DNA from 3 places in the Kribbella sp. NPDC002412 genome. Region 2 is predicted to be linked to each of the others. Evidence: predicted binding sites of a transcription regulator. Region 2 holds the regulator's gene; each other region holds the start of a gene.
The links. Region 2 encodes HrcA, which represses chaperone genes, less so after heat shock. Its sites were predicted from a motif close to TTGGCACTCGNNNNNNNCGAGTGCCAA; they were not measured.
Positions count from the first base shown of each region.

Region 1 (10,545 bases), on a different contig from region 2:
AGGTCAGCGCGAGCAGGTTGCGCCAGACCACGTTGAAGTACGCCGCCGCCGCGGAGTCGGCCGGCTGGGTGAAGTCCCAGTTCCGCAGCGTGTCCTGGCCCTGGCGCTCGAACTCGTCGTCGATGCCGATCTGCAGCAGGTACGGCACCAGCATCTCGGCGGCCCGGTTCTTGGTGTCCAGCTGGATCGACGCCATCGCGTTCGCGTCCAGCTTCCCGGCGGTCTTGATCCGGTCCAGGATCTGCTGCGAGCGGTACCCGTAGTCCCAGTCGTTGGTCAGGTAGTAGGTGTACGTCCGCGGCACCACTGCCTGGTTCGCGGTCACGATGATCCCGTCCGCGGGATCGAACTCGTTGGGTAACGCGTCGAACGGGATGTACCCGGTCCAGTGGTACTTGGGGTCCCAGCCCGGCACCGGCCAGTCGCCGCGGCCGGTCTTGCGGATCGGGATCAGGCCGGGCGCCTGGTAGCCGATGTGGCCTTCGGTGTCGGCGTACACGAGGTTCTGCGAGGGCACCTGGAACAGCTGCGCGGCGGCCCGGAACTGGGTCCAGTTCTGCGCGCGGTTGATCGCGAACAGCGCGTCCGCGGTGCGGCCCGGGTTCAGCGCGGTCCACTGGATGGCGACGCCGTACGGCGTGGCGTACTTGCCCTGTTTCGCGGCCAGCTCACCGGTCTCGCGCTGGTCGTCGCCGACGTCGGAGATGAGCGGACCGTGCCTGGTCTCGCGGACGGTGATCTTCACCGGCTCGTCCTGGCCGGCGACCTTGAACGTCTCCTCGCGGGTCGCCATCGCCCGCCACTTGTTGTTGTAGAGGACGTTGTTGCCGTCGATCCGCTCGAGGTAGAGGTCCGTGACGTCCGGGTCCAGGTTGGTGAAACCCCAGGAGATCGCGTTGTTGTGGCCGATCACCACCCCGGGCAACCCGGAGAAGCTGAAGCCGGAGACGTCGTACGGGCAGGCCTTGCCGACGTTGTTGCAATGCAGGCCGACCTGGGTCCAGATGCCCGGCATGGTCGCGCCGAGGTGCGGGTCGTTGGCGAGCAGCGGCTTGCCGGTGGTGGTGTGGTCGCCGGACACGACCCACGAGTTCGAGCCGATGCCGTCACCGCGGCCGAGCAGCTGCGGGAGGCCCTTCGCGACCTTGTCGACCGAGTCCAGCGACTGCAGCAGGTCCTTGGTCAGCATCCCGCGGCGCGCCTCGGAGGCGATCGGCGCGGTGCTGAACTTGCCGTCCCGGACCGAGCCGGAGGCCATGATCGGCTCGTTCCGGTCGTACGGATACGGCGGGTAGAGGCTCTCGATGTTGCGCGAGGGGAACGAGGCGAGCAGCTTCGTCCGGGTGATCTCCTCGTCCATGTTGCCGCCGAGGTCCCACGCCATCGCCTTCAGCCAGGCCAGCGAGTCGGCCGCGGTCCACGGCTCCGGCCGGTAGTCGGTGCCTTTGAGCGACAGGACGGCGTACTCGAGGCTGAGGCCCGAGCCGCTGTGGGTGTCCAGGTACGCGTTCACGCCGCGGGCGTAGTCGTCCAGGTACTGCCGGGTGGACGGGGTGAGCAGGCCGAGCTCCTTCTCCGCGACCCGGCGCCAGCCGAGGGTGCGGACGAACTTGTCGGTCTCCAGCGCGTCCTTCCCGAACAGCTCGGACAACCGGCCGGCGGTGACGTGCCGGCGGAAGTCCATCTCGAAGAACCGGTCCTGCGCGGCCACGTAACCCTGCGCGGCGAACAGGTCACTCGGGGTGTCGGCGTAGATCTGTGGAATGCCGTTGGCGTCCCGGACCACCTCCACGTCGCCCTCGAGGCCGGTCAGCTCGATCGATCCGTCGTACGTGGGGAACGAATGGCGGACGACGAAGACGACGGTACCGGCGATCACCAACAGGACGGTGGCGAGGGCGATTCCGCTCATGATGACGACTCGTAGCAGGCGACGCACGGACCAACCGTAGAGAATCCCGCCGCCCGCCCCAAATGGGGTGCCGCACAACTTTGCGTTGCTCTGCGTCCGGTGGACATCCACGCAGAGTTGAGGTAACACGCGCCCGACTTGGAATAGTTCGGGGTGCTGGAGCATTATTAGCAGTCGAGTAGTAGGAGTGCCAACGGCCTGAAGGGAACGAACCGTGCCGACGTACCAGTACCAGTGCACCGACTGTGGTGAGGCGCTCGAGGTGCGGCAGAGCTTCACGGACGACGCGCTGACCGTCTGCCCCGCCTGCCAGGGCACCCTGCGCAAGGTCTTCAACGCCGTCGGCGTCGTCTTCAAGGGCTCCGGCTTCTACCGCACCGACAGCCGCAACTCCGGCAAGAGCACGGTCTCGGCGAAGTCCGACTCGGCCTCGTCCGCGAAGTCCGACTCCTCGTCGACGAGCAGCTCGTCGTCGACGGACTCCTCGAAGTCGTCGTCCAGCACCTCGTCGTCGTCCTCGAGCACCAGCACCAGCGCCGCCTGACCTCTGGCCGGTGCCCCTGTGGATAACCACCAAGTGGGGTGAGGGAAAACTCGTACCTTCTCTGGCATGAGAAACCCCTTCGCACTTCGTGAACTGTTCCATGCCGTCAGGTGGCACCGCCGGCTGCTGGCCGGTGTGGCCGCCGCGGCAGCTGTGTACTTCGGCCTCACCGCCCTCTCCCCTCCACCCCCGCCGACCGTCGCCGTGCTGGCCGCGGCGCGCGACCTCGCGGGCGGAGCCGTGCCCACCGGCTCGGATCTCCGCACCGTCGACCTCCCACCCGCGGCCGTGCCCGACGGCGCCCTCGAACCCGGCGCCGACCTGACTGCCCGCGTGCTCACCAGCCCGGTCAGAGCCGGCGAGCCACTCACCGACGCCCGCTTCCTGGCCCCGGTCGCCGTCCCCAAGGGCGAGCTCGCCTACCCGTTCCGGATCGACGACGCCGACATCAGTGCCCTGCTCCGCGTCGGCGATCACATCAACCTGTACGCCGCCACCAGCACCCAGGCCGACTCCGCAAACCTCCTCGCCCGCGCCGTCCGCGTGGTCGCCCTCCCAACCCCGCGTACGACGACGACCGGCGCGCTGATCGTGGTCGCGACCACCCCAGACACCGCCACTCGCCTCGCCCAAGCCGGCACGAAGTCCAAACTCACCGTCGCCCTGACGCCGGACACCGGCTGACGATCACTTATCGGACACAACTGGCCACGATCCGTTGCCTTCCGGCGTGCTCCGTCGCATGGGCTGGGCGGTGGGCCCTACGTTGACCGGGAACATCACCCGCTCCGTGGAGGCATACCCACATGCTCAAGGGCTTCAAGGAATTCATCATGCGCGGCAACGTCGTCGACCTCGCGGTCGCCGTCGTCATCGGCGCCGCGTTCGGCCAGGTCATCACCGCGACCGTGAACAACCTGATCAACCCGCTCGTCGCGGCGATCTTCGGCAAGCCGGACCTCAGCCACGCAATGACGTTCACCATCAACAACGCGGAATTCTCGATCGGCGCGATCCTGCAGGCGGTGCTCAACTTCCTGTTCGTCGCGGCCGCTATCTACTTCGTGATCGTGCTGCCGCTGAACAAGCTCGCCGAGCGCCGCGCCCGCGGCATCGAGCCCGAGCCCGACCCGATGACCACCGACCAGCAACTCCTCACCGAGATCCGCGACCACCTCGCCCGCCGCCCCTGACCGCGTCGGGAGCGGGTGGCAACCCAACCTCAGCCCCTGAGCTCGCCACATCGCTCACCCGCTCCCCACAGGTCAACGTTTTCCACAGGCTCGCGGCTTTGCGCCAGACCACATCGGAGCAGCAATCCGCCAACAAACAATGAGATGTGAGCTGATCCCCGGCAGCTCGTGATGCAGCCTTGCGCAGTCCGTCGTGGCACAATTTCGGTGAGCGCTTTCTGAAGGGCGGAGCCGGTGGCCAGACTGTCGTCAGGGGATCGCCCCACGGTGAAGGACGTTGCGGCGATCGCCGGCGTCTCCGCCACGACCGTCTCCCGGGTGCTCGCCGGCAACTACCCGGTCGCCGCCACCACCCGCGGCCGAGTGATGCGTGCGGTCCAGCAGCTCGACTACGTCGCGAACGCACAGGCCCGCGCCCTCGTCGGCGGCGGTCCGCGCACGGTCGCGTTCATCATCCGCGACCTGGTCGGCCCGTTGTTCGCCTACATCGGCCAGGGCGTCGAGCAGCAGACGACGGCCGAGGGACGACTCTGCCTGGTCTGCACCCACAACGGTGATCCGGACCGCGAGCTCGAGCTGATCGAGCTGATGCGCGAGCAGCAGGCCGAGGCCGTCGTACTGGTCGGTGGTGGGGTCCGTACGGCGTCCAACCTCGAGCGGATGGCGCAGCTCGCGAAGGCCCTCGACCGGGCCGGCTCGAGGCTGGTGCTGTGCGGCCGCCCACCGATCGGCGGGGACGTGCCGTCGACCGTGGTGGAGTACGACAACGAGGGCGGCGCGTTCGCAGCCACGAGCTACCTGATCTCACTCGGCCATCGCCAGATCGCCATCATCGGCGCCGGCGTACCCGAGCACACCACCACGAAGGCGCGCTTCGACGGCTACACCCGGGCACACAAGGCGCACGGGCTCGAGGTCGCACCGGAGCGCGTCCTGCCCGGTGAGTACGACCGCGAGTCCGGATACCAGCACACCAAGGCACTCATCGACCAAGGCATCCCGTTCACCGCGGTCTTCGCGATCACCGACGTCGTCGCCAGCGGCGTCCTGCTCGCGCTGCGTGAGGCGGGCCGCCGCGTCCCCGAGGACATCTCGGTGATCGGGTACGACGACATCCCGCTGGCAGCCGACCTGACGCCGGGCCTCAGCACGGTCCACCTCCCCCATGAGGAGCTCGGCCGGACCGCGATCCGGCTCGCCCTGCACCGCGACCAATACGCGCTGGACCAGCACGTTGTCCTCGGCACGCATCTCGTCATCCGCGACTCGACCGGTCCGGCGCCGCATCAGTAGAACGTAGACTCGGCCCGCCGATTCAGGAGGGGACCTCGATGGCACGCACCCCGCGGACAGCCGACGACGGCGGATCGTCGCGCCGGAAGGCCGCAGCGACGCTCGGCGATGTCGCGACCCACGCCGGCGTCTCACCCGCGACCGTCTCCCGCGTCCTGGCCGGCAACTACCCGGTCTCCCGCTCGGCCCGCCAGCGCGTCCTGCGCTCGATTCGCGAGCTCAACTACGTCGCCAACACCCACGCGCGAGCGCTGGCCGGCGTCCAGACCAAGACGATCGCTTTCGTACTGGCCGACGTCCGCGGACCGTCGTTCGCCGAGGCTGCGCATGGTGTCGAGCAGGAGGCCGCCCGACTCGGCTGGCTGTGCCTGATCGGCACCACCCAGGGCGATCGCGACCGCGAGCTCGCGATCGTCCGCCTGATGCGGGAGCAACGCGCCGGCGCGGTCGTGCTGATCGGTGGAGTCGCGGACGCCGACGACTACGACGAGCAGATGACCGAGCTCGCCTACTCGCTCCGTTCCGCGGGCTCGCTGCTCGTGCTCTGCGGCCGCCCGCCTCTCGCCAAAGGAGTCCCTGCCGCAGTCATCGGCTATGACAACGAGGAGGGCGCCTACGCGATCACCAGCCACGTGCTCGCGCAAGGACATCAGCGCATCCTGTTCCTGGGCGGCGAGGAACGGCACACCACGAGCATGGGCCGCCTCGACGGCTACCGCCGTGCCCTGAAAACCTTCGGCGTGGAGTTCGATCCCGGGCTGGTCGAGCACGGCGTCTTCACCCGCGCCGCCGGCTACCATCTCACCAAGAAGCGGCTGACCGGGAGCCGCGACTTCACGGCCGTGTTCGCGGCGACCGACGTGATGGCCGCCGGCGTCTACGCCGCGGTCACCGAGGCCGGCCTGCGCGTGCCCGACGACATGTCGATCGTCGGGTACGACGACATCGAGCTGGCCCAGGATCTCCGTCCGAGGATGACGTCGGTCCATGTCCCGTACGAGGAGCTCGGCCGGATCGCCGCCAAGGTCGCCGCCGACGAGGACCACCAGCGCGAGGACTGGCCGGGCCTCCAGGTCACCCTGAAGACCCACGTGGTCGTTCGCGACTCAGTCTCCAGAAGGGACTAACTCGGCCAGCACCCGACGCGCCGTCTCCCCGAGGTCGTTGCTCAGAGCAAATGTAGTCACGTGCCGCGGCGACCGACCCGGCGGAGCGATCAGCACCAGCGGTACGTCGTGCATCGCCAGGTACCCGAGCTGCGCCTGAGTGAAGTCCACCAGCACCCCGACCACCCCACGAGTCCCCCGCGCCGACACCTGGTCGAGCCAGTGCCGCGGCACCGGCCGATCAGGAACCACCGTCGTCACCACGACCGACAGACCGGTACGGCGTGCCGCCAAGTCGAAGGAGTTCAGCACCGCACCGGCGGGCGCCGGACTGGCCACGACCACGTCGACCAGTGCGGCCGGCCGATGACCGGCCGCACTCACGTCTCCGGAGTACCCACGCTGCCGCAGGACGTCCCGGACCCGGGCCCGGGTGGCCGGCGCGACGTCCGGGTAGGCGCGCAGCACCTTCGACACCGTGGACACCGAGACGCCGGCCTCCCGGGCGACGACCGCCAGCTTCGATCGCGCGGCCATCGACCCGGTCCTACTGACCCTTGAGGTACGCGTCGGCCTGCTTGGCCATCTCGGCCTGCAGCTTGCTCAGCCCGGCCTTGGCCACGGCCTTCTTCAGCTGGTCCAGGCCCTTGTCGACGTCGACCGCGCCGATCCACAGCGGGTTGCCGTACTGCGTCATCGCCGCGGTGATCTGGCTGTCCTCACGCTTCACCGGCGTCACGTCGGGAACGAACGAGGAGTATGGGTCGACGGTGAAGTTCTTGTAGTCCTGGGCCCAGTCGAACCACTCGTTCTCGGTCGGCGTGATGTCCTTGACCTTCTTCTCCAGCTGCTGCCGCCAGCACAGCGCGTAGCCCGGGAAGCTGTACCCGGACAGCTGCTCGATCCGGTCCGTGCCGACCGGCTTCCAGTCCTTGCCCTCGACGCCGTAGCTGAGCAGGTCGTGGTTCTCCTTGATCGACACCCAGTCCTCGAGCTGCATCGCCCGCTCGTTGCTGCGGCCCTTCGCGTTCAGCACCACGAAGTTGTCGGCCTGGAAGGTCTGGTTCGGCTTGGCGTTCTTGCCACCCCGCAGCGGTACGACGTTCGCCAGTTGCGCGGTCGGGACCGCCTTGCGCAGCGGCGCCAGCGACTGCGACGACAGCCCGTCCGTCATCGCCCACCGGGTCGCGATGCGGCCGGACTCGAACTGGGTCTTGACCGCGTTGGAGTCGACGTTCAGCGCGTCCTTGTTGATGATGCCGTCCTGGTAGTACTTGCGGATCGTCCGGAGCGCGTCGATCACCCCCGGCGCCTCCCAGAACGGGATCGGGTTCGACGACCCGGTGGTCTTGCCGTCCTGGGCCAGGTAGAACGGGAACGAGCCGCCGCTGAAGAACTGCACGCTCACGTGCGGGTTCTCCCAGTCGTGCCGGTTCAGCCAGCCGACCGGCGCGAACGCGATCAGCAGGTCGGGCATGTTCGAGGTGATGCCGATCGGCGTCAGCTTCTCCTTCTGCTTCACGTCGTACCAGTACTTCTCCAGCTGGTCGAACGTGGTGATGTTCCCGAGGCCGAGCTTGTCGGCCAGGTCCTGCCGGATGGTGAAGTGGTGCAGCCGGGCGGCGGAGTTGACCTGCGGGATGCCGTACAGCTTGCCGGACCACTTGTTCTGCTCGATCAGCTGCGGGTCGAGGTTCTTGCTCAGGTTCGGGTACTTGCCGATCAGCTCGTCGACCGCGACCACCGACTTGCTGCCGACCAGCTGGACCATGTTCAGCCAGCGCGCCTGCAACGCGGTGTCGAAGTTCTCGCCGGCGGTGAACTTCAGCAGCGCCTGCTGCTGGTAGTTCGACCAGGCGATGAACTGCGGGGCGATGGTGAACCCGAGGTCGTTCTTCAGCTTCTTGTTCACCTCGGCCAGGATCGGGTCCCAGCCCTTGGGCACGTCGCCGGGCAGCAGGAGCGACAGAATGTCGCCGCCGGACGACGACGAGCCGGACGTGGACGAGTCGCCGCAGCCGCTGAGGCCGAGCACGGCCCCGATGGACAGGCCGCCGGTCGCGGCCAGAAAACCGCGCCGGGAGAGTTGCGTGGCGGGCACAATGCCTCCTGAAAGGATGGAGTGGCTGGGGATCAGCCCTTGGTGGCACCCAACGTGATGCCTTTGACGAAGTAGCGCTGCGCGAACGGGTAGGCGAGCAGGATCGGGCCGATGGTGACGACCGTCAGAGCCAGCCGGAGCTGGTAGACCGGCGTGGACTGCCCCGACGACGTGGGCAGCATCTGCGAGAACGACACGTTCGAGACGAGGTTCTGCAGGAGCAGCGGAAGGGGGTACTTGTCCGTCTCGGAGATGAACAGCAGGGCCGTGAACCACTCGTTCCAGTAGTGCACGGCGTAGAACAGGCCGACCACCGCGAGGATCGGCTTGGACAGCGGCAGCCCGATCCGGAAGAAGATCTGCATCTCCCCGGCGCCGTCGATCCGGGCGGACTCCATGATCTCCTCGGGCAGCTGGCGGAACGCGCTGACCTGGATGAACACCAGGAAAGGGGCGATCAGCAACGGCAGGATGACCGCGAAGTACGTGTTCTGCAGCTCGAGGTACTGCGTCACCAGCAGGTAGAGCGGGACCAGGCCGCCGGTGAACAGCATCGGGATGTAGGCGAACACCGCCAGCGGCCGGCTCACGTACGGCAGCCGGCGGGCGATCACCCAGCTGAGTCCGGACGTGAAGGCGAGCGCGAGCGCCGTACCGACGACCGTGATGAAGACGCTTGCGGTGTAGGCGCTGAGCACGGTCGGGCCGGTGAAGATCATCTCGTACGACGCCAGTGAGAACGGCTTGGGCAGCAGGCTGTAGCCGGTGGTGGCGAGCTTCTGCTCGTCGGTGAACGACCCGGACACGATCATCCAGAACGGCACCACGCATACCACCATGAACAGTCCGACGCCGATCAGGCTGACGATCGTGAAGGGCTCCGGCCGGGTACGGCGTTTGCGCGTCGTGGCGCGACTCGTCACCTTGGCGACACTCGAAGTCATCGTGGTCACAGCAGGCTCGTCTCCTTCGAGTAGCGACGCTGGACCAGCACCGCGGTCGTCACCAGGACGAAGCCGACGACCGACTGGAACAGGCCGACCGCGGCCGTGGTGCCGAAGTCGCCGATCTGGCGCAGCGACCGGAACACGTAGGTGTCGATCACGTCGGTGGTCGGGAAGAGGGTGCCGTTGTCGCCGATGATCGCGTAGATGGTGCCGAAGTCGCCGTAGAAGATCCGGCCGACGCCGAGCACCAGCAGTACCGCGGCGGTCGGCTTCAGCAGCGGCAGGGTGATCCGCCACGCCATCTGCGCCCGGCTGGCGCCGTCGATCTGGCCGGCCTCGTAGACCTCCTCGGGGATCGAGGTGATCGCAGCCAGGAAGATGATGCTCATGTAGCCGCCGAGCTGCCAGACCTTCACCACCGTGAGGATCCACGGCCACGGGCCGGGCTCGCTGTACCAGTCCAGCGTCGGCAGGCCGAGGCCGGTGAACGCGTCGTTGACCAGGCCGCCCGAGCCCTGCGGGCCGGACAGCAGCACCTGCAGCATGATCGCGATGACGACCGGCGAGACGAAGTACGGGAAGAAGATCACCGACTGGGAGACCCGCTTGAAGTACCGGCCGCGGATCTCGTTCAGCATGATCGCGAGGGTGACGCCGGCCGCAAGGGTGGCGGCGAGGAAGAGCGTGTTCAGCACCAGGGTGTTGACCAGGATCCGCTTGGCGTCGCCGGAGCTGAAGAAGTAGCGGAAATTGTCGAGGCCGTTCCACGGGCTGCCGAAGATGCCGCGGCTGATGTCGAACTCCTTGAAGGCGACCACCAGGCCCGCCATCGGCGCGTAGCTGAAGACCAGGAAGAACGCGACCGCCGGCAGCGCCAGGGTGCCCACCCATAGGCTGCCCCGCAGGGTCACCCACCGCCGGCTGCGACTGGATCGGGTACTCATCTCAGGCCGCCCGTTCGAGATCGGCCGGCGTGACTTCGTGCAGCAGCGGCCGTCCGGCCACCAGGCGGGCCAGCTCGTCCACCGCGCACGCGCCCAGCCGGGCCAGCTCGTTGCCGTGCGACCCCGCGATGTGCGGGGTGACGAAGACGTTGGGCAGGTCGAACAGCGCCGACCCCGGAAGCAACGGCTCAGGATCGGTGACGTCGAGTACGGCGGAGATCCGCCCACCGCGCAGCTCGTCGACCAGCGCCTCGGTGTCGACCAGCTCGCCACGAGCGGTGTTGATCAGTACGGCGCCGTCCGGCAGCAACCCGAGTCCGGCCCGGTCGATCATCCGGTACGTCTCGGCGGTCGACGGCGCGTGCACGCTGACGATGTCGCTGGACGCCAGCAACTCCGGCAGGCTCACCCGCGGTACGTCGACGTCGTCGGCGTACGGGTCGTAGAGGCTGACCTCGAAGTCGAACGGCCGGAGCAGCTCGATCACCTGCCGCCCGATCCGCGA
Region 1 is NZ_JBSFBL010000069.1:9,327-19,871, forward strand. It holds gene ACWCOV_RS36355 (penicillin acylase family protein) at 1-1,939, opposite strand, end outside; gene ACWCOV_RS36360 (FmdB family zinc ribbon protein) at 2,127-2,456, shown strand; gene cpaB (Flp pilus assembly protein CpaB) at 2,523-3,140, shown strand; gene mscL (large conductance mechanosensitive channel protein MscL) at 3,263-3,649, shown strand; gene ACWCOV_RS36375 (LacI family DNA-binding transcriptional regulator) at 3,917-4,942, shown strand; gene ACWCOV_RS36380 (LacI family DNA-binding transcriptional regulator) at 4,981-6,069, shown strand; gene ACWCOV_RS36385 (LacI family DNA-binding transcriptional regulator) at 6,049-6,585, opposite strand; gene ACWCOV_RS36390 (ABC transporter substrate-binding protein) at 6,596-8,149, opposite strand; gene ACWCOV_RS36395 (carbohydrate ABC transporter permease) at 8,182-9,093, opposite strand; gene ACWCOV_RS36400 (ABC transporter permease) at 9,099-9,983, opposite strand; gene ACWCOV_RS36405 (hydroxyacid dehydrogenase) at 10,042-10,545, opposite strand, start outside.
Region 1: ACWCOV_RS36360 (FmdB family zinc ribbon protein) is a predicted target of HrcA. The motif match lies at 2,080-2,106, and genes of this name have one in related genera.

Region 2 (10,545 bases):
GGTCAGGTCACCAAGAGCCCGCTCTCGGTCACCGGCATCGCGGCCGCCTTCGAGGCCACCGTCAACTGGCGCGCCACCAACCTGAAGACCCGCGCGACCCAGGCCAGCTACGTCAACACCAAAGAGGGCCAGACCTTCTCCCCCTTCGTCATCCCGCTCAAGCTCACCCCCGGCGAGTGGCGGATCGAGGCCTACCTGATCTCCGCCGAGAACGGCGCGATGACCGACACCGACTCGAAGACGATCTACGTCAAGTAGCGCCTCAGGTACGGAACACGAACGAGAGTGCGATGCCGATGACGGCGAGCACCTCGACCACGCCGAAGCCGATCCAGGCGATCGACATCAGCGACTCGCGGGCCTCGGGCTGCCGGGCGGTGCCGTTGATGACGGCCATGAACATCAGCCCGACGCCGATCCCGGAGCCGATGGCGGCCAGTCCGTAGGCGAGCACGGCCAGGTTGCCGGCGGTCTGCAGAGCGAGCATCGTCGATCCCTTCGTATACATTTGTCTATGACAATCGTATACGACAATCGTCTACGCTAGGATCCGGGGCGTGGGCAACCGGGACAAGCTGCTGGCGAGCGCGAAACGGCTGATCGCCGAGAAGGGGTACGGCGAGATCACCGCACGCGACCTGGTCACCGCATCCCAGACGAACCTGGCCTCGATCGGGTACCACTTCGGCTCGAAGGACGCGTTGCTGACCGAGGCGGTGCTGGACTCGTTCACCGACTGGGGTGACGACGTGACCGGCACGATCGGGGCGATCACCGCGACGGACCCGGTCGAGCGGCTGGCCGCCGTACTGGATGCGCTGGCCGAAGCGTTCGCGCAGGACCGGTCGACGACGATCGCGAGTGTCGAGGCGTTCGCGCGGTCGCCGCGGTCGCCGGAGGTCCGGGAGCGGCTGGCTGCGGTGTACGCGAGCTTCCGGAGTCAGGTGGCCGCGGTCATCCTCGGCACCGAGGCGGACGGCGACGAGCAGCACATCGGGTCGCTCGGGCTCGCGTTGGTCGACGGGGTCGCGCTGCAGTGGCTGGTCGATCCGGAGAACGCCCCGTCCGGCGCGGACATCGCGACGGCGCTGCGGGCGTTGTCAGCTCCAGCGCGAACGGGCGAGTAGGGCCGCCGCGGCGGCGACGCCGGCCGTCGAGGTGCGGAGGACGGTGTCGCCGAGGCGGACCGGCTCGACGTCGAAGGTCTCGAGCTCGGCCGGGGAGATGCCGCCTTCGGGGCCGATCACGATCACGATGTCGCCGTCGGCGGGGACGTCGAGGCCGGCCAGCGGTGTCTTGGCATCTTCGTGCAGTACGACGGGGAGCGCGGCGGCTGTGATCAGGTGGGCGACCTCGGCCGTGGTCGCGATCGGAGCCACCTCGGCGAACCACGCCCGCCGCGACTGCTTGCTTGCCTCGAAAGCCCACGCCTGCCACTTGGCCAGCGTCTTCGCGGAGCGCTCCGGGTTGCTGCGGAACTGGCTGCGCTCCGCGTTCCACGGCACGATCACGTCCGCGCCGACCTCGGTCAGCATCTCCACCGCGAGCTCGGCCCGCTCCCCCTTGGGCAGCGCCTGCACGACGACCAGCCGCGGCCGGCTCGCCGGCACACTCCCACGGCTGTCGACGGCAACCGTCACCCCCGCCTTGGAGGCAGCCGTCACCGCACCTTCAGCCCAGGCCCCGCGCCCGTCGGTCAACCGGATGCGTTCCCCCGGCGCGATCCGCCGTACCACCGCAGCATGCCGGCCCTCCGGACCGTCGAGCGCGAGCTCGTCACCAGCCAGTTCCGCGCAGAAGAAGACTGCGACGCCCATCTCCTAGTGGGCGCCGAAGGCGTCGCGCAGGCGGCCGAAGACACTCTTGTGGGTGGCTTGGACCTGGCCCTGGGGGCGCTCCTCGCCGCGGATCCCGGCCAACTGCCGGAGCAGGTCGGCCTGCGAGTCGTCGAGCTTGGTCGGGGTCTCGACCACGATCTGGACGATCAGGTCACCACGGCCGGCGTGCCGCAGCCGCGGGACACCACGGGCCGTCAGCGTCATCGCCGTACCGGACTGGGTGCCGGGGCGGATCTCCAGCGGGGTCGTCTCGCCCTCCAGCGTCGGCAGGTCGATCGTCGTCCCGAGCGCGGCCGCCGTCATCGGCAGCGTGACCGTGCAGTGCAGGTCGTCGCCGTTGCGGGTGAAGATGTCGTGCGGCTCGACCTCGATCTCGACGTACAGGTCGCCGGCCGGGCCGCCGCCGGGACCGACCTCGCCCTGGCCGGACAGCTGCACCCGGGTGCCGGTGTCGACGCCGCCGGGGATCTTCACGGTGACGGTCCGGCGGGACCGGACCCGGCCGTCGCCGGAGCACTCGACACACGGGTTCGGGATGATCGTGCCGAAGCCGCGGCAGTTCGGGCACGGCCGCATCGTCCGCACCTCGCCGAGGAACGACCGCTGGGTGTGGGTCACCTCGCCGCGGCCGTGGCAGATGTCGCAGGTGACCGGCTCGGAGCCGGCCGCCGCGCCGGAGCCCGAACAGGTCGGGCACAGCACCGCGGTGTCCACCTTCAGCTCCCGGGTGGTGCCGAACGCGGCCTCGCCGAGGTCGATCCGCAGCGGGATCAGCGCGTCCTGGCCGCGCCGGGTCCGCGGCCGCGGCCCGCGGGTCGCCCCGCCGGTCTGGCCGAAGAAGGCGTCCATGATGTCGGTGAAGGTGAAGGCCTGGCCGAAGCCGCCCGGCCCGCCACCCGCGCCGGCGGCCGCGAACGGGTCACCGCCGAGATCGTGCATCTGCCGCTTCTGCGGGTCGCTCAGCACCTGGAAGGCGCGGCCGATCTCCTGGAACTTGTGGTGCGCGTCCTCGGAGTCGTTCACGTCCGGGTGGTACTGGCGGGCCAGCTTGCGGTACGCCTTCTTGATCTCGTCCGGTGTCGCGTCGCGGCTGACACCCAGGACGGCGTAGTAATCGGTGCTCATACTCCAGACCAGGGGTTGTATTCGTTAGGAGTCGGCCAGGATCTGGCTGACGTAGCGCGCGACGGCCCGGACAGCGCCCATCGTGCTCGGATAGTCCATATGGGTCGGGCCGACGATGCCGAGCGTGGCCAGCGCCTCCGACTTGGACCCGTACGTGGTCGCGACCACCGAGGTGGTGGCCAGTTCCTCGAACGGGTTCTCGTGCCCGATGCGGACCGTCAGGGTCTGCGGGTTGGTCGCCTCACCGAGCAGCTTGAGCAGAATGACGTGCTCCTCCAGCGCCTCCAGCACCGGCTTCACGTTGCGCTCGAAGTCGTCGCCGTACCGGGTCAGGTTGGCGGCGCCGCCGACCGCGATCCGCTGCTCGACGACCTCGTCGGTGAACGCCTCCAGCAGCGTGGTGACGATCGACGCGACCAGCGAGCGGTCGGCCGGGGCGAACAGCTCGGGTACGGCGGCCAGCGACGTGGTCGCCTCCGTCAGCCGCTGCCCGGCGAGGACCGTGTTGAGCCGCGACCGCAGGTCCGCGATCAGCTGCTCGTCGACGTCGTTCGGGTGCTCGACGATCCGTTGCTCGACCCGGCCGGTGCTGGTGATCAGCACCAGCAGCAGCCGGCGCGGGCTCATCGTGACGACCTCGATGTGCCGGACGCTCGACCGGTTCAGCGACGGGTACTGCACGATCGCGACCTGGCGGGTGATCTGGGCGAGCAGCCGCACGGTCCGGCGGACGACGTCGTCCAGGTCGATCGCTCCGGCCAGGAAGGAGGTGATCGCCTTCTTCTCGGCCGGGGACAGCGTCTTGACCGTGCTCAGCTTGTCCACGAACAGCCGGTATCCCGCGTCGGTCGGGATCCGGCCGGCGCTGGTGTGCGGCTGGGTGATGTACCCCTCCTCCTCCAGCGCGGCCATGTCGTTACGCACGGTGGCCGGCGACACTCCGAGGTTGTGCCGGTCCACCAGCGTCTTCGAGCCGACCGGCTCGTGGGTCGCCACGTAGTCCTCGACGATGGCGCGGAGAACATCCAGCTTGCGTTCGTCCAGCACGCGCACCACCCTCTCTCAGCGTCGACCCTTGGCACTCAGCTCATTCGAGTGCCAGTCTACCGAGCCGTAGTAGCCGCCAGTGCCAGCTTGCGGCGTGGGGCGGGTCTCACGCGACTTCGGGCGATGCCCCCAACGGTACGGCGGCCGGGCGGGCGACCGTACTCGCGACATCGACAGGCTGGTCCTGCGCGGCCGCCTCGAGCACCGACTCGAGGACGTCGAGCACGTGGTAGGCCAGCGCGCCGTCGGCCCGGTGCGGCTCACCGTTGCGGATCGCCCGGGCCATGTCCGCGACCCCGACCCCACGGCCGGCTCCGGCGTACCCACCGGCGACGGGGAGCTCGATCCAGTCACGGTTCGTGGCGGTGGCGATCTCGACCTTGCCGTCGAAGCCGTTCGGGTCCGGCACCGACAGGCTGCCCTCGGTCCCGTGCACCTCGATCCGCGGCGACCGCGCGGCCCACACGTCGAACGACATCAGCAGCGTGGTCAGCGCACCCGACTCGTGCTCGAGTACGCCGGTCACGTGCGTCGGCACCTGGACCGGGAAGGTCGTGCCGGCGCGCGGACCGGTGTGGATCTTCCGCTCCTGCTGCGACTGGCCGGCGCGTGCGACCACCCGCCGTACCGGACCGAGCAGGGTGACCAGGCTGGTCACGTAGTACGGGCCCATGTCGAGCACCGGGCCGCCGCCGGGCTGGTAGTAGAACTCCGGCGCCGGGTGCCACAGCTCGTGGCCGGGCGTGACGAAGGACGCGGTCGCAGCGGTCGGCACACCGATGTCGCCGCGGTCGATCGCGGCACGGGCGGTTTGGGTGCCGGTGCCGAGCACGGTGTCGGGTGCGCAGCCGACGCGCAGGTTGTTGGCGGCGGCGTACTTCAGCAGCGGCTCGGCCTCGGCGCGGTCGACGGCCAGCGGCTTCTCGCCGTACACGTGCTTGCCGGCTTCCATCGCGGCCTGGTGCACCGCCGCGTGCGCGGCCGGGATGGTCAGGTTGAGCACGATGTCGACGTCGTCCGCGGCGTACAGGTCGCCGGACGACAGGGCGCGGATGCCCGGGTTCTTGTCGGCGATCGCCTGGGCGCGGCTGACGTCGAGGTCGGCCACCGCGACCACCTCGACGCCGGGCAGCTTGTCCAGGTGGTCCAGGTACGTGCCGGAGATGACCCCGGTGCCGACGATGCCGACGCGCGTCACTTGCTCGCCCACAGCAGCCCCCGCTCGATGATGGTCCGGACCTCGGGCACCTCGAGGTCGTCCAGCTTGTGGCCGACGGTGCAGACGAACACCTTGCCCGCACCCCAGGTCCTGGTCCAGACGGCCGGCATCACGGCGCCCTCGATCCACGGGTAGTCCGGGTGCGAGCGGAACGTGGTGGTGGCCAGCACGGTGTTCGTCGGGTCGTAGTGCACGTAGTACTGCTCGGTGTGCACGTCGAAGTGCGTGATGCCCTCGACGATCGGGTGCTCGGCGACGATGTCGACCCGGTAGTCGGTGAACCCGTGCGGGTGCGAGATGAACTGGCCGCCGGTGATGAAGCTGTAGTCGGCGTTGTTCCGGAACGAGTCGCAGATCCCGCCGTGCCAGCCGGCGAACCCGGTGCCCTTGCGGATCGCCGCGTCCAGGCCCTTGAAGTGCTCGGGCTCGATCTGGCTCATCGTGACGCACTGCAGGACCAGGTCGGTGCCGTCCAGGTCGAGGTAGCTCTCGGTCGTGTCGGAGACGGTCACCTCGTACCCGTTCTCACGCAGGTGGGGAATGAACAGGTCGGTCGCCTCGACCGGGGAGTGTCCTTCCCACCCGCCCCGGACCACCAGTGCACGTCGTGTCGTCACGCCGTCCGCCCTTCGAAAGTTTCGGTTCCAGGCTCGGAAAGATTGCGGAATCGCCACCGCGACACTAAGCGCCACCCGACCGGCCTTCAAGTGCGATTCCGTCCCGTGGATAGGGCTTCCCCGCGTCTAGGGTCGGTGTATGGGATGGAAGTTCTGGAAGCGCGACCGCGAGCCGCCGGCGAACACCTCCCCCGGGACGCGGCCGCAGGACCGTGTGCCGCCGGGCGCGTTCGAGCTGACCGTCGAGGATGTGTTCTCGATCACCGGCCGCGGGACGATCGTCACCGGCCGGGTGATCGCCGGCACGGTCGCGGTCGGCGACCAGGTGCTGCTCAGCCGCGCGGGTTCGCCGCTGCTGCAGACCGAGGTGACCGGTCTGGAGATGTTCCGCAAGACGGTGCAGGTCGCGAACGCCGGCGACAACGTCGGCCTGCTGCTCCGCGGCGTCGAGCGGGAGCAGGTGGTCAGGGGCGATGTGCTGAGCAAGTAACCTCGGCCTCATGAGTACGTGGACCGAGGTCGGGGATCGTTGCTGGGTCCGCCGGTACGACGAGTGGGACCTCAACGTCGGCCTGGTCGTCGGCGCGGACGGCGCCCTGGTGGTCGACACCCGCGCGACCGCCGAGCAGGCGTCCGAGCTGCTCGGCCACATCCGCGAGCTCACCGACGCGCCGGTCCGCTGGGTGGTGAACACCCACGCCCACTTCGACCACGTGGTCGGCAACAGCGTCTTCACCGACGCCACCGTCTACCTGCACGAGAACGCGGCCGCCGAGGAGAACCTCGCCGGTACGACGTTCGCCGTCGCGAAGGTGATCGACCTCGGCGACCGCCGGGTCGAGCTGCTGCACCTCGGCAACGCGCACACGTCCGGCGACACGGTGGTCGTCGTACCGGATGCCGACGTGTACTTCGTCGGCGACCTGGTCGAGGAGTCGGCGCCGCCGTCGTACGGCACGGACTCCTTCCCGCTCGAGTGGCCGGACACGATCGACCGGGTGATCGGCATGCTGTCCGGCACCGCGAAGGTCGTCCCGGGACATGGGGCCGTGGTCGACGCCGAGTTCGTCCGCGACCAGGCCGGTGACCTCGGCACGGTCGCCAACACCATCTCCGGCCTGCACCACGCCGGCACGTCGCTGGACGACGCGCTCACGCACACCGACGACTGGCCGTGGCCGCTCGAGCACCTGCAGGACGCGATCAAGCGCGGCTACGAGGCACTGGGCACTCCGCGCAGGCCAACACTCCCCTTGCTCGGCCCCAGCTGACCTGCCTCACAACGCAACCTCGTAGTTGTCCGTTGACAGCACGTCACCTGAGGGCGCAACTTGTTGCGAAGCAACGACCTCGATGCGGATCGGGTGGTGGGGTTCATGGCTACGGTTGAGCAGACGGTGCACCCCGACGGACGGGTCGAGCTGACCGATCCGGAGGCGGTGGCCAACAGCCCGTACGGGAACGCTGAGCTCGCGCCGACCCGGTTGCCCGAGCGGCACTGGACGACGTACAACTACGCGGCGCTGTGGATGGGGATGGCGCACAACATCCCCAGCTACCTGCTCGCGGCCGGCCTGGTCGCGCTCGGGATGAACTGGCTGCAGGCGTTCATCACCATCACCCTCGGGAACCTGATCGTCCTCATCCCGCTGCTGCTGAACAGCCACGCGGGCACCAAGTACGGCATCCCGTTCCCGGTCTTCGCGCGCGCCTTCTACGGCGTCCGCGGCGCCAACTTCCCGGCGTTGCTGCGGGCCTTCATCGCCTGCGGCTGGTTCGGCATCCAGACCTGGATCGGCGGCCAGGCGATCTACGTGATCGTCGGCGAGCTGGCCGGCGACAGCTGGACCAACGCGTCCGCGGCCGGCGGGCACCCGTGGACGCTGTGGCTGAGCTTCGCGTTCTTCTGGGTGATCCAGATGGTCCTGATCTGGCGCGGCATCGAAGGCCTGCGCCGGTTCGAGAACTGGGCCGCGCCGCTGGTCACGGTCGCGTTCCTGGCGCTGATGATCGCGATCCTGGTCAAGGCCGGCGGCCTCGGCCCGATCCTGGACCAGCCGTCGAAACTCGGCTGGGACGCCGACTTCTGGAAGATCTTCGCGCCGTCGCTGATGGGCATGATCGCGTTCTGGGCCACGCTGAGCCTGAACATGCCGGACTTCACCCGGTTCGGCAAAGGCCAGCGCCAGCAGGTCTGGGGCCAGATCATCGGCCTGCCGACGACGATGTCGTTCATCGCGCTGGTCTCGATCATCACCACGTCCGGCACCGTGCTGCTGTACGGCGAGGCGATCTGGGACCCGGTCGAGCTGACCCGCCGGTTCGAGAACCCGGTGGTGGTCACGATCGGCCTGGTGATGGCGATCCTGGCGACGATGTCGTGCAACGTGGCCGCCAACGTGGTCAGCCCGTCGTACGACTTCGCGAACGCCGTGCCGCGGTGGCTGAACTTCCGGACCGCGGGCCTGCTCACCGGCGTGATCGGGATCGTGATCCAGCCGTGGCGGCTGATCTCCGACCCGTCGATCTACATCTTCGTCTGGCTGTCCTTCTACGGCGGGCTGCTCGCGTCGGTGGCCGGCGTGCTGATCGCGGGCTACTGGCTGCTCGACCGCACCAACCTGTACCTCGCCGACCTCTACCAGGCCGGCGCCCGGTACTGGTACTCCGCGGGCTGGAACTGGCGGGCAGTGGTCGCGACCGTGTTCGGCTCCCTGCTCGCGGTCGGCGGCGCGTACTCGAACCCGGGCGCCGGCCCGTTCCCGGAGGAGGGCCTGATCCCGTTCCTCAAGCCGCTCTACGACTACTCGTGGGCGGTCGGCCTGGTGGCCGGCTTCCTCGCCTACGTCCTGCTGACCAGGCTGTCGCCGCCGGTCCGCGAGCCGAACGCGAGCCACGCCGCTCCCATCTTCTAGGCCGGCCACGACATACGGTTGTCCGGTGGCTGATCGGTATGGGAACGACGTACTGGCTGGGGACTGGCGCAAGCCCAAGAACGGGCGGACCGTCGAGGTGGAGCTCGAGAAGGGGATGGTCGTCGAGGAGCCGAGCTCGGGGTTCGTCGGGGCGGTCGTGCGCTGGGAGCACGGCGTGGTCGACCTCGAGGACCGGTTCGGCAAGATCAGGACCTACCCGCTCGGGCCCGGGTTCTGGCTGGACGGCAAGCCGGTCAGCCTGAAGGCGCCGAAGAAGGCCGGACCGGCCAAGAAGACGCGGACGGCGTCCGGCTCGGTGGCGGTCGACAACGTCCGGGCGAAAGTGGCGCGAGCGAGCCGGATCTACGTCGAGGGCCGGCACGACGCCGAGCTGGTCGAGAAGGTCTGGGGTGACGACCTGCGTATCGAGGGCGTCGTGGTCGAGTACCTCGAAGGGGTCGACGACCTGCCCGGGATCGTCAACCGGTTCCAGCCCGGTCCCGGCCGCAGGCTCGGCGTCCTGGTCGACCACCTGGTCGAGGGCTCCAAGGAGTCCAAGATCGCCGCCCAGGTGACGAACAAGCACGTCCTGGTCGTCGGGCACCCGTTCATCGACATCTGGGAGGCGGTCAAGCCGTCCTCGGTGGGGATCAAGGCCTGGCCGAAGATCCCGCACGGGCAGGACTGGAAGAAGGGTGTGCTGCAGGCGTTCGGCTGGCCCGCGACCGACCAGGCCGACGTGGCCGCGGCCTGGAAGCACATCCTGTCCAAGGTGACCAGCTACGCCGATCTCGACCCGGCCCTGCTCGGCCGGGTCGAAGAGCTCATCGACTTCGTGACTCTGGACTGATCTTCGGGATCTTCTGGGCGATCCACCCCTGGATCCGGTCGCGGACCCGTCCGACGTACCAGGTCACCACGCCGAGCGTCAGACCCGCGGCCAGGACGAGCCCGGCGAGCAGTGCCGCGATGATGCGTACGGCGGCTACGTCCACGACGCCCGCGACGACCAGTAGCGCGATGCTCAGCCCGATGGCTGCCAGCGGCAACCACCGTTGGAAGAGCAGCGGCTGCTTGGCCGGCGTCAGCTTGGGGTTCCGGATCAGCCGCTCCCACAGCGTGGTCCGGGCCGGCTCGGTGAACCACCGTGCGGCCCGCAGCAGCCACGACTTCGGCTGGTGCTTGCGGTCGGCCATGGCTTTGACCCAGTTGCTCGGCTGATCGCCGAGCGCCACGGAGACCTGGACCATCCGGTCGGCCAGGCCCTTCGTCGTCGCCCGCCCCTCGGCGGACTGGTTCAGCTCGTCGCGCATGGTGGTGAGCGCGGACAGCACGGACGCGTCGCGGAAGTCGTCGGCCAGCCGCTGCACCCGCTCGGCGACCTTCTCGACCTTCCAGTCCTCGGCCAGCAGCACCTGCTGCTGGGTCTCGCGGATCCAGTCCGGATCGGCGCCGAGCAGGGCGCCGAGGTGCGCGACGCAGTGCAGCCGGCCCATCAGCCAGTCCCACCGCCGCCAGTCCGCCGCGCCGAAGGCGCCGAAGTGCCCGACCTGGGTGCCGTACAGGATCCGGTCCTTAAGCAGGTTCGCCACCGACCCTTCCTGCAGGTCGTCCAGCAGGGTCAGCGGGATGTCCGGTCCGAGCCGGACGAACTGGAACGGCGCACTGCGCTGCTGCGGCGTCCTGGCCGACGTACACCGCGACACGATCTCCACCTCGAGCGCGGTCTCGACCAGATCCCAGCCGACGGCCACGATCAGGTCCGCGAACGCCTCCCCGAGCGC
Region 2 is NZ_JBSFBL010000020.1:90,165-100,709, forward strand. It holds gene ACWCOV_RS18235 (Gmad2 immunoglobulin-like domain-containing protein) at 1-258, shown strand, start outside; gene ACWCOV_RS18240 (F0F1 ATP synthase subunit C) at 263-487, opposite strand; gene ACWCOV_RS18245 (TetR/AcrR family transcriptional regulator) at 558-1,127, shown strand; gene ACWCOV_RS18250 (16S rRNA (uracil(1498)-N(3))-methyltransferase) at 1,101-1,817, opposite strand; gene dnaJ (molecular chaperone DnaJ) at 1,821-2,963, opposite strand; gene hrcA (heat-inducible transcriptional repressor HrcA) at 2,988-4,010, opposite strand; gene ACWCOV_RS18265 (Gfo/Idh/MocA family protein) at 4,117-5,220, opposite strand; gene ACWCOV_RS18270 (ThuA domain-containing protein) at 5,205-5,846, opposite strand; gene ACWCOV_RS18275 (EF-Tu/IF-2/RF-3 family GTPase) at 5,986-6,336, shown strand; gene ACWCOV_RS18280 (MBL fold metallo-hydrolase) at 6,347-7,117, shown strand; gene ACWCOV_RS18285 (NCS1 family nucleobase:cation symporter-1) at 7,223-8,761, shown strand; gene ACWCOV_RS18290 (DUF3097 domain-containing protein) at 8,787-9,611, shown strand; gene ACWCOV_RS18295 (DUF3376 domain-containing protein) at 9,586-10,545, opposite strand, start outside.

Region 3 (10,545 bases), on a different contig from region 2:
GCGTTCCCGCCGTCGCCGGAGCCGGTGATGGTGCGGATGGACCAGTTCACCCGGCAGCAGGCCAAGGACGCGGTGTCCCGGTTCTACGCCGACGGCGGGACCGCGATGGGCACCTGGCTGCGGCTCGCGTCGCGGGTCTTCAAGACTGTGCCGTCGCTGACCCAGAAGCACGCCATCCTGCTCACCGACGGCGAGAACCAGCACGAGACGCCCCAGGTCCTGACCCAGACCATCGAGGCCGTCACGGGCGAGTTCCAGTGCGACTGCCGCGGTGTCGGCGTCGCCTGGCAGGTCGACGAGGTACGGCGGATCGCGCAGGCCCTGCTCGGCACCGTCGACATCATCCCGGCCCCGGACCAGCTGGCCGCCGAGTTCTCCAAGCTGATCCAGAACGCGATGAGCCGCGGTGTCGCCCAGGCCGACCTGCGCGTCTGGGCGCCGCAGGGCGCCGAGGTGCTGTTCGTCCGCCAGGTCGCTCCCACGGTCGAGGACCTGACCTCCCGCCGTACGGCGCTCAACCCGCTGACCGGCTCGTACCCGACCGGCTCGTGGGGTGACGAGTCGCGGGACTACCACGTGGCGATCCGGCTGGCCGCCAAGGCGATCGGGCAGGAGCAGCTCGCCGCCCGCGTCCAGCTGGCGATCGGCGACGACGTGGTCGCCCAGGGCCTGGTCAAGGCGCTGTGGTCCGCGGACGAGGGGCTGACCACCCGGATCAGCCCGGAGGTCGCGCACTACACCGGGCAGACCGAGCTGGCTGAGGCGATCCAGGAAGGCCTGGCCGCGAAGGCCGCGGGTGACACCGCGACCGCGACCACCAAACTCGGTCGCGCGGTCCAGCTGGCGGCTCAGACCGGCAACGAGGAGGCGACCACGCGGCTGCGCAAGGTCGTGGACATCGATGACCAGGAAGCGGGTACGGTGCGGCTGAAGCGGACCGTCGAGAAGGCCGACGAGATGGCCCTCGACACAGCCTCCACCAAGACCACCCGGGTGAAGAAATGACGACAGTCAGCTGTCCGAGCGGGCACCCGTCCGTCTCGACCGACTATTGCGACGTCTGCGGCCTGCCGATCGGCGCCGGGGCCACTCCGGCCGCGGCATCGGTCCCGGCGCCGGCCGTCGCGGCTCCCGCTCCGCCGGCCGCGCCGGCGACGCAGACCTGCCCCAACTGCTCGGAGTCTGCGACCGCGGACGCCTTGTTCTGCGAGAGCTGCGGCTACGACTTCACCACCGGCACCATGCCGCGCCCGGCGTCGTCCCTCGACCTGGGCACACCGGCCCCGGTCCCGCCGGCGCCGGCCGAGACCCCCGACTGGGTGGTCGAACGCTGGGTCGATCCCGACTGGTACGCCGTACAGCAGAGTGACGACCCGTGTCCGTCGCCGGGCCTGCCGGTGGTGATCCCGCTGACCGAGAAGAGCGTGCTGATCGGCCGCCCGTCCCGGAGCCGGAACATCAACCCGGAGATCGACTGCGGCGACGACACCGGCGTCAGCCGCCGCCAGGCCCAGCTGAGCACCGACGGCACCCGCTGGTGGGTCGAGGATCTGCAGTCCTCCAACGGCACGTACGTCGCCCCGGCCGCCGGACCGCTGCCCGAGGACCCGATCGTCCCCGGCCAGCGCCGCGAGCTGAACCCGGACGACCGGGTCTACGTCGGCGCCTGGACGCGCCTCGTCGTACGCAAGGCCACGCCGGAGGAGAAGGCCGGCCACGCCTGATCACTGCTCGGGCTGGACCGCCTTGGTCCAGCCCGGCATCGGCTTGAAGCACAGCCACTCGATGATCGCGGAGCCGACCACGATCGGGGTCACCCACGACCACGGCTGCCGGGGTGCGCTGACCACGAGGATCGCTGTCCACAAGGCGATCCAGCCGCCGCCGTACCCGCGCAGGACGCCGCGGTACCAGAGGCCGCCGGGCGCCTCCGCGGCGCGCTGGCCGAGGTAGACGAACAGGTACGACGCGAGCGAGATCGGCCAGAAGAACCACAGCCGGCCCCAGTCGTACGGAACCATCACGAGGGCGGTCAGGCAGACCAGCGCGATCGCCCAGTGGTAGGTCTCGCCGGCCCAGTTCAGGCCGCGGCGGCGCAGCGTGAGGACGATCGCGAGCGGACCCAGCAGCACCGCCAGGACGCCGGCCGCGACATGCAGGATCAGCGCGATGTCACGCATCGCGATCCCCTATGCCCCCTGACATGTCAGGGAGCATAGGGCTCGGATCAGCTCTCCGGGAAGGACAGGACCCGGCGGACCGCGAAGGTTCGATATCCCTGGCGTTCGAAGCTCTTCGCCATCGGCACGTTGCCGAAGTCGGTGTCCGCCGTCACCCGCTCGGCGCCCAGCTCCGCGTGGACGTGGGTGATCTCGGCAAGCAGCTCGTCGATGTACCGCTTGCCGCGGTGCTCGGGCAGCACCCCGAGGTACCCGACCGTCGGCCCGCCCGCGTTGGCCGATGGCAGCGCGAACCCGATCAGCTTTCCGTCGGCGTCGTACCCGAGCCGCCACCAACTCCGGTCGCCCGGCATCGACTTGTAGAACTCGAGCTCCGCGCGGGCCGCGCCCTCGACGCCGAGCCGGGCGATCTCCCGCGCGGTGGCCGCGTCCAGGCTGCCTTCGGCGACCCGGGCGAACACGTCCACGAACGCCTCGTCGTCGGCCGGCTCGAACCGCAGCCGCGTGGACCGTTCCGGCAGTCCGTACGACGGCTTCCACTCGTACCGCAGCCGGTCGGTGATCTCGGTCAGCCCGGCGGCCGCGGCGGCCCGGCTGCGCGAGTCGAGCCCGGCGACCACGTCCGGATCGTCCTGCCAGTCGCTGTCCAGGAAGAAGTGGTACTCCGGCGGCTCGGCGTCGGCCGGGCGCACCGCGAGCGTGTGCTCGATCAGGGCCGTCCAGACCGGGACCGGGTCGCCGTCGCCGACGTAGTACAGGCCGTCGACGCTGAACGGGTGGTCCTCGTCAGGTGCGCCCCACCAGATGGCGAGGGCTCGGATCTTGCCGTCGTCCTCGACGACCCAGGTCCAGTCGTGCCGGTAGTAGCCGGCCTCGATGTACTCGCGGTAGCGCTCGAGCGTGACGGTGTTGACGGACTTCTGCTCGATCAGAGCAAGGATGGTGTCGAGGTCTGCCTCGACGGTGGTGCGGATGTTCACGAATCCTCCAGCAGGAGGCGCGATCGTCCGCTCAGTGCGAGCTGTGCGAGCGGACCGGGCGCGCCGGGAAACAAGTCAGTGTGTTCATCGGTCGCTCCTTCCACTCCGGGAATCCTTCTCGCCGCCGCAGACACTAGGTGCTGGGCGGGGTCATAGTCCAGCGGTTATTCACAGCTGAGATGTACCGGGGCACCTCCGCCCGGGAAGCCTCCCGGACATGAGAACCCTCATCGCCGCCCTCACCCTCGCCACCGCGACCACGCTCGGCTCGACGGCGTACGCCGTACCCGCTGAGCCGACGTCCGTCAGCACTGTTGCCGCGATCCCGACCTGCGCACTGAGCTCGCTGCCGTCGCAGGCTTCCGACACGCTCGACCTCGTCCACTCCGGCGGGCCGTTCCCGTACCCGCAGGACGGGACCGTGTTCCAGAACCGGGAGGGCATCCTGCCGGACGAGGCGAGTGGCTACTACCACGAGTACACCGTGAAGACGCCCGGCTCGGACGACCGCGGGGCCCGCCGGCTGGTCGGCGGCGGCGCGAAGACCACGCCGGAGTACGTCTACTACACCGACGACCACTACTCGTCCTTCTGCGCGGTCGACGAAGACAGCTGATCCCGCAGGGTAATGTCGTGGGCACGTTGAGTAGTCACTCCCTCACGGAAGGACCTACCCGCGATGGCTCTCCTGTCCACGGCCGCCCTGCTCACCGCCGGAATGCTCACCCTCGGCGGCCAGCTCGTTCCCGGGCCGGCCGCCGGCAACCCGGTCCAGCTCACCAACGGTTTCTACGTCGACCCGAACTCCAACCCGGCCGTCTACATGAAGCAGCACCCGAACGAGACCGAGATCAAGAACCAGATCGCCACCAAGGCCGGCGGGCGCTGGTTCGGCAGCTGGAGCGGTGACATCAAGGCGGCTGTCACGTCGTACACCACCGCCGCGGACCGGGCGGACAAGCTGCCGATCCTGGTCGCGTACAACATCCCGGGCCGCGACTGCGGCGGCCACTCCGGCGGTGGCGCCGGGTCGCCGGCGGCGTACCGGGACTGGATCGCCAAGTTCGCCGACGGGATCGGCAACCGGCCGGCCGTGGTCGTCATCGAGCCGGACGCGCTGGCGCAGCTCGACTGCATGGCGGAGAACCAGCGGCAGGTGCGGATCGACCTGCTGAAGTACGCGGTCAACCAGATCGCGACCAAGAATCCGAACACCTGGGCCTACCTGGACGGCGGCAACGCCAACTGGATCGAGGCCGGTGAGATGGCCCGCCGGCTGCGGCTGGCCGACGTCGGCAAGATCCGCGGCTTCGCGCTGAACGTGTCGAACTACTACACCACAGAGCAGTCGGTGACGAAGGGCAACGCGATCAAGAACGCACTCGGCGGCGGCACCCAGTTCGTCGTCGATACCAGCCGGAACGGCAACGGCTCGAACGGCGAGTGGTGCAACCCGGCTGGTCGCAAGCTCGGCGCGCCGTCCCAGGTCGGCGGCGGCGCGGACCTGCTGCTCTGGCTCAAGGTCCCCGGCGACTCCGACGGTGACTGCGGGATCGGCAAGGGCATCCCGGCCGGCACCTTCTCGGCCACCCTCGCCAAGCGCCTGATCGCCGGAATGTGAAGTCTCAACCGACAGGTTCAACGATACGGTTGACACGTATGAAGCTGACCGACGAAGACCGTCGTGCCATCACCCAGTTCGCCGTCGACTGTGCCGAGCGGGCGTTGCCGCTCTTCGAGGCAGCGGCTCCCGGCGACACCCGGCCTCGCGAGGCGATCGAAGCCGCCCGCGACTACGCGAACGGCGGGGAGCGGTCGAAGCGCCAGCGCTCAGCCGCTTGGGCAGCGCAGAAGGCCGCAGGCGAGGTCGACGACCCGGCCGCCAAGTACGCGGCGCGCGCTGCGGTCGGTGCCGCCGGGGCGCCGTACATCCACGACCTCGAGTCCCCGCACCAGTTGAACCATGTGCTCGGGCCGGCGGTCGCCATGGCACAGGCCTACCAGCTGGCTACCGACGAGCCCGGCGACAGCCAGATCGACTGGGCCATCGACCACGCGTCGGCAGCCGTCCGGGACGTCGTACGTCACTGGCCGGCCCGTGAACCCTCCCGCAGCCGGGTCGGCCTCCTCACGCACCGACTCGACAGCGGCTTGCGCAACTGACTGCTCGGAGCGCTGCGGGGCCTCCTCCCGTCAACAGCAAACGGTCCCGGGCGAGGCCCGGGACCGTTTGTGGTGCTGTGGTGTTGCTGGACTTCAGTGGATCAGAAGTCCATGCCGCCCATGTCAGGCGCGCCACCCGGAGCGGCCGCGGCCTTCTCCGGCTTGTCGGCGATGACGGCCTCGGTGGTGAGGAACAGCGCCGCGATGGACGCCGCGTTCTGCAGCGCCGACCGGGTCACCTTGGCCGGGTCGATGATGCCGGTGGCGATCAGGTCGACGTACTCACCGGTCGCGGCGTTCAGACCGTGACCCGGCTCGAGGTTGCGAACCTTCTCCACCACGACGCCGCCCTCGAGGCCGGCGTTCACGGCGATCTGCTTCAGCGGCGCCTCGACCGCGGACCGCACGATGGCGGCACCGGTGGCCTCGTCACCGTCGAGCTCGAGCTTCTCGAACGCGATCACCGACGCCTGCAGCAGCGCCACGCCACCACCGGCGACGATGCCCTCCTCGACGGCCGCCTTCGCGTTGCGAACGGCGTCCTCGATGCGGTGCTTGCGCTCCTTCAGCTCGACCTCGGTGGCCGCGCCGACCTTGATCACCGCAACGCCACCGGCCAGCTTGGCCAGCCGCTCCTGCAGCTTCTCGCGGTCGTAGTCGGAGTCCGACTTCTCGATCTCGGCGCGGATCTGGTTCACCCGGCCGGCGATCTGGTCCGCGTCGCCCTCGCCCTCGACGATGGTCGTCTCGTCCTTGGTGACGACGATCTTGCGGGCCTGGCCGAGCAGCTCCAGGTCGACGGAGTCGAGCTTGAGGCCGACCTCCTCGGAGATCACCTCGCCGCCGGTGAGGACGGCGATGTCGACCAGCATGGCCTTGCGGCGGTCACCGAAGCCCGGCGCCTTGACGGCGACGGCCTTGAAGGTGCCCTTGATCTTGTTGACAACCAGGGTGGCCAGCGCCTCGCCCTCGATGTCCTCGGCGATGATGGCCAGCGGCTTGCCGGTCTGCATCACCTTCTCCAGCACCGGGACCAGGTCCTTGATGCTGGAGATCTTGCTGTTCACGATCAGGATGTACGGGTCGTCGAGGACCGCTTCCATCCGCTCGGTGTCGGTGACGAAGTACGGCGAGATGTAGCCCTTGTCGAAGCGCATACCCTCGGTGAGCTCGAGCTCGAGGCCGAAGGTGTTGCTCTCCTCGACGGTGATGACGCCTTCCTTGCCGACCTTGTCCATCGCCTCGGCGATGATCTGGCCGACCTGGTTGTCGGCGGCCGAGATGGACGCGGTCGCAGCGATCTGCTCCCGGGTCTCGACCGGCTTGGCCAGCGCCAGCAGCTGCTCGCTGACCGCCTCGGTCGCCTTCTCGATGCCCTTCTTCAGGCTCATCGGGTTGGCGCCGGCCGCAACGTTGCGCAGACCCTCGCGGACGAGAGCCTGGGCCAGCACGGTGGCGGTGGTGGTGCCGTCACCCGCGACGTCGTCGGTCTTCTTCGCAACTTCCTTGACGAGCTCGGCCCCGATCTTCTCGTACGGGTCCTCGAGCTCGATCTCCTTGGCGATGGAGACACCGTCGTTGGTGATCGTGGGGGCGCCCCACTTCTTCTCCAGGACGACGTTGCGGCCCTTCGGGCCGAGCGTCACCTTGACCGCATCGGCGAGGGTGTTCATCCCCCGCTCGAGGCCGCGGCGCGCCTCTTCATTGAAAGAAATCAGCTTGGGCATTCTCCGCGAGTCCTCCCGCGTCGAGTCTTTGTGTTCAGCCGGCCGAGATGCCCGCGACGGACGGCGCCACACCGCGGCGGTCACGTCCCGCCACGCTCCGGCACCTCATCGAGGCCGTCTTCTGTCACACTCCGCGGGCACGAGATTTATCACTCTCACCCATGGAGTGCTAACCAAGTATTAGCACTCGCCCCAAGCGAGTGCAAGCCGGCCCCCGCTACGGTAGGCCCCATGGTGGAGGTGCGAGCGGCCGGCCCGGACTCGTGGCAGGACGTCGCCGCCGTGATGGGTGAGCGCGGCGACCCGGCGCGCTGCTTCTGTCAGTACTTCCGCCTGCGCGGAAAGCAATGGAACGCGGCCACGCAGCAGAGCAACCGGAGCGACCTCCGCAAGCAGGTCTGCCACGGCGAGGTCCCACCTGGAGTCCTGGCGTACGACGACGGCGCGCCGGTCGGCTGGTGCGCGGTCGCCCCGCGAACGGCGTACCCACGGGTGGTCGCCTCCCCCAACTGGCGCACCGACCAGCCGGACGCCTGGGTGATCACCTGCTTCGTCGTACCCGTCGGCCACCGCCGGCAGGGCATCGCCGGCGAGCTCGCCCTCGGCGCCACCGACTTCGCCCAGTCGTACGGCGCTTCCGCCGTCGAAGCGTGCGCGGTCGACGTCGAGGAGGTAGACCGCACCTCCTCAGCCGACCTCTACCGCGGCCCGCTCACGGTCTACCTGACCGCCGGCTTCACCGAGATCAGCCGAACCAACCCACGCTGGGTCCTGGTCCGCAAGACGTTCTAGACCTTCGCGACGAACTTGATTTCGACCAGCTGCTCGGGGAATGCCAGGCGGGTGATGCCGACGATGGTGCTGGCGACCTGGGGATCTTCGCGGCCGTAGGCCTCCTTGCGGATCTGGCCGACCACTTCGAAGGCTGCGTCCATGTCGAGCACGTAGACCACCTCCTCGACCACGTTGTCGAGCGAGGCGCCGTACCGTCCCAGCAGCTCCTGCGCGTTGGCGTAGGTTTGCCGGAGCTGGTCGCCGATGCTGGAGAAGTCGGTCGCCACCCCCGACTCGTCGACCGGCGCCGGCGCGACCAGTTCGGCGCCTTTGTGGGACAGCTGGCCGGACAGATAGATGGTGTCGCCGGACTTGATGGCCTGCACGTACCCGTAGGCGGTCTCCCACGGCACTCCGAAGTTCTCGGTCACTCGGCACCCCTTTTGGTTCACAAGATTAAGATTCAATCAACCTAGTGAGCGCACGGTGGGTCGAACAGCGGCAGCCGTGCCAGATCCCGCAGGGTTCGTGCCGGGATGTCGAGAGGAAGGCGGTGAGCGGGTGGCGACCAAGCTGACGGTGGCGGTGCTGGACCTGCCGCGCGTGATCCCGATCGACTTCAGCATCCCGTCGTACCTGTTCGGTGGCTGTCCCGGCTACCAGGTCGTCGCGGCGGCGGCGGACGCCGACATCATCGTCGTACCCGGGTACGACGATCCGGAGGAGCCGCTGCCGACGCCGTACCTGGACCTGCTCGCGGGCAGCTCGGCACGCATCGTCGCGGTCTGCACCGGCGCGTTCGCCGTGGCCGACGCAGGTCTGCTCGACGGCCGCGACGCGACCACGCACTGGCAGTACGTCGCACCGCTGCGGCGACTGCATCCGCGGATCAACGTGCTGGAGAACAAGCTGTTCGTGGAAGACGGCAAGATCCTCACGTCGGCCGGCGGCGGCGCCACGATCGACGCCTGCCTGCACGTCATCCGCACCGACCTCGGCGAGACCGCGGCGTACGAGGCGGGCAAGGGGATCGTCGCGGCACCGGTCCGCGGCGGGGACCAGCAGCAGTACGTCGACCTGCGCACGCCACCGCGGTCGGACCTGTCCGCCACCCGCGCCTGGGCGCTGGAGCACCTCGGCGAGCCGCTGACCGTGCAGCGGATGGCCGCACACGCCACGATGCCGCGGCGGACCTTCATCCGGCACTTCGAGAACGAGACCGGCGTACCGCCGATGCGCTGGGTCGTGGAGCAGCGGCTGCTCAGCGCACGGCGGCTGCTGGAGACCTCGGACTGGACGATCGAGCGGATCGCGTCCGCGGCCGGCTTCGGTACCGCGAGCACGTTCCGCGAGACCTTCCGCCGCGAGGTCGGCACCACCCCGTCCGCGTACCGCCAGGCGGCGCGGGACTGAACCAGCCCTCGGGCGCGTTGTACCGAGGCAGGTAGTTGAACATTCGAGGAGTTTCTTGATGGTCGTCGAGCACTGGTTCGACTTCGTCTGTCCGTACTGCTACATCGCCCAGGACCGGAACCGGATCCTGCGCGAACGCGGGATCGAGGTGGTCGAGCACGCGATCCGGATCCATCCCGAGATCCCGCCCGGTGGGAAGCCGGCCGGGCCGCGGGTCGGACCGACGTACGAGTTCCTGGCCCGGGAGGCCGAAGCGGCCGGTCTGCCGCTGCGCTGGTCGAGCCGGATGCCGAACACGCGTCGCGCGCTGGCCGCGTTCGAGTGGCTGAAGAACACCCGGCCGAGGGTGGCCCGGCGGTTCGCCGAGTCGGTGTTCGCCGCGTACTTCGCTCAGGGGCAGGACATCGAGTCGGTCGACCTGCTCGCGATCCTGGCCGAGGCGGCGGGTGGCGACCCCGCGCGGCTGCGGGCCGCGTTGGCCGACGGAACGGCGTACGCCGCTCTGGACCGGTCCGAACGGGAGGCGAAGAAGTACGGCGTGGAGGGCACACCCACCTGGAACGTCCTCGGCCAGTCCGTCAGCGGGTTGCGGCCGCGCGTGTGGTTCAGGGACCTGACGACTGTGCTGCGTCCAGCTGGGTGATCAGGTACTTCGGCGCGGTCAGGCGCCACGCCTCGGTGACCAGCTCGCGGAGCTCGTCGTCGTCGGCCGCTTCGATGTCGACGTCGAGCCAGGCGAACCGGCCGGAGGCCCAGGACGGCGCGAAGACCTCCGGGTTCTCGGCCACCAGGGCCTCCTGCTCCTCGCGCAGCGACTTGAGCAGCAGCCTGGTCTCGTCCTCCGACATGTACGCGAAGCTCTTGTTCCGCACCTTGAACACCGGCTGCCCCGCCCACCCCTCATGCTCCTCCACCCCCGGCAACCCCAGCACGACCTTCACCAGCACACCACCATCCATCCCCCGACCGTAACCACCCCCACCGACAGTTCCGCCCCTGCTCCGGCCCGAAAGTCGTACGGGGGTCTGGAGGTTCGGGCCCGGGGTCGGGTCAGGGGTGGGTCGGTACCGATCCGGATGTGGTGGGGGCCCCTCAGGCGGGAGAGTTGAGCCATGACGAACTCCAACGCACCGTTCTCCAACCTGTCCGGCAAGGTTCTCCGGCGTTCCCGCGACCAGCGGATGCTCACGGGTGTCTCCGGCGGCATCGCGGAGTACCTGAACATCGACGTGACCCTGGTCCGCCTCGGCATCGTCGGCCTGACCCTGCTGACCGGCGGCACCGCCCTGATCGGCTACGTGATCGCCT
Region 3 is NZ_JBSFBL010000017.1:40,625-51,169, reverse strand. It holds gene ACWCOV_RS16145 (VWA domain-containing protein) at 1-1,005, shown strand, start outside; gene ACWCOV_RS16140 (FHA domain-containing protein) at 1,002-1,724, shown strand; gene ACWCOV_RS16135 (hypothetical protein) at 1,725-2,180, opposite strand; gene ACWCOV_RS16130 (GNAT family N-acetyltransferase) at 2,228-3,160, opposite strand; gene ACWCOV_RS16125 (ribonuclease domain-containing protein) at 3,378-3,776, shown strand; gene ACWCOV_RS16120 (glycoside hydrolase family 6 protein) at 3,840-4,781, shown strand; gene ACWCOV_RS16115 (putative immunity protein) at 4,820-5,323, shown strand; gene groL (chaperonin GroEL) at 5,425-7,050, opposite strand; gene ACWCOV_RS16105 (GNAT family N-acetyltransferase) at 7,282-7,842, shown strand; gene ACWCOV_RS16100 (Rid family hydrolase) at 7,839-8,255, opposite strand; gene ACWCOV_RS16095 (GlxA family transcriptional regulator) at 8,386-9,237, shown strand; gene ACWCOV_RS16090 (DsbA family oxidoreductase) at 9,296-9,880, shown strand; gene ACWCOV_RS16085 (MmcQ/YjbR family DNA-binding protein) at 9,843-10,196, opposite strand; gene ACWCOV_RS16080 (PspC domain-containing protein) at 10,350-10,545, shown strand, end outside.
Region 3: groL (chaperonin GroEL) is a predicted target of HrcA. The motif match lies at 7,231-7,257, and genes of this name have one in related genera.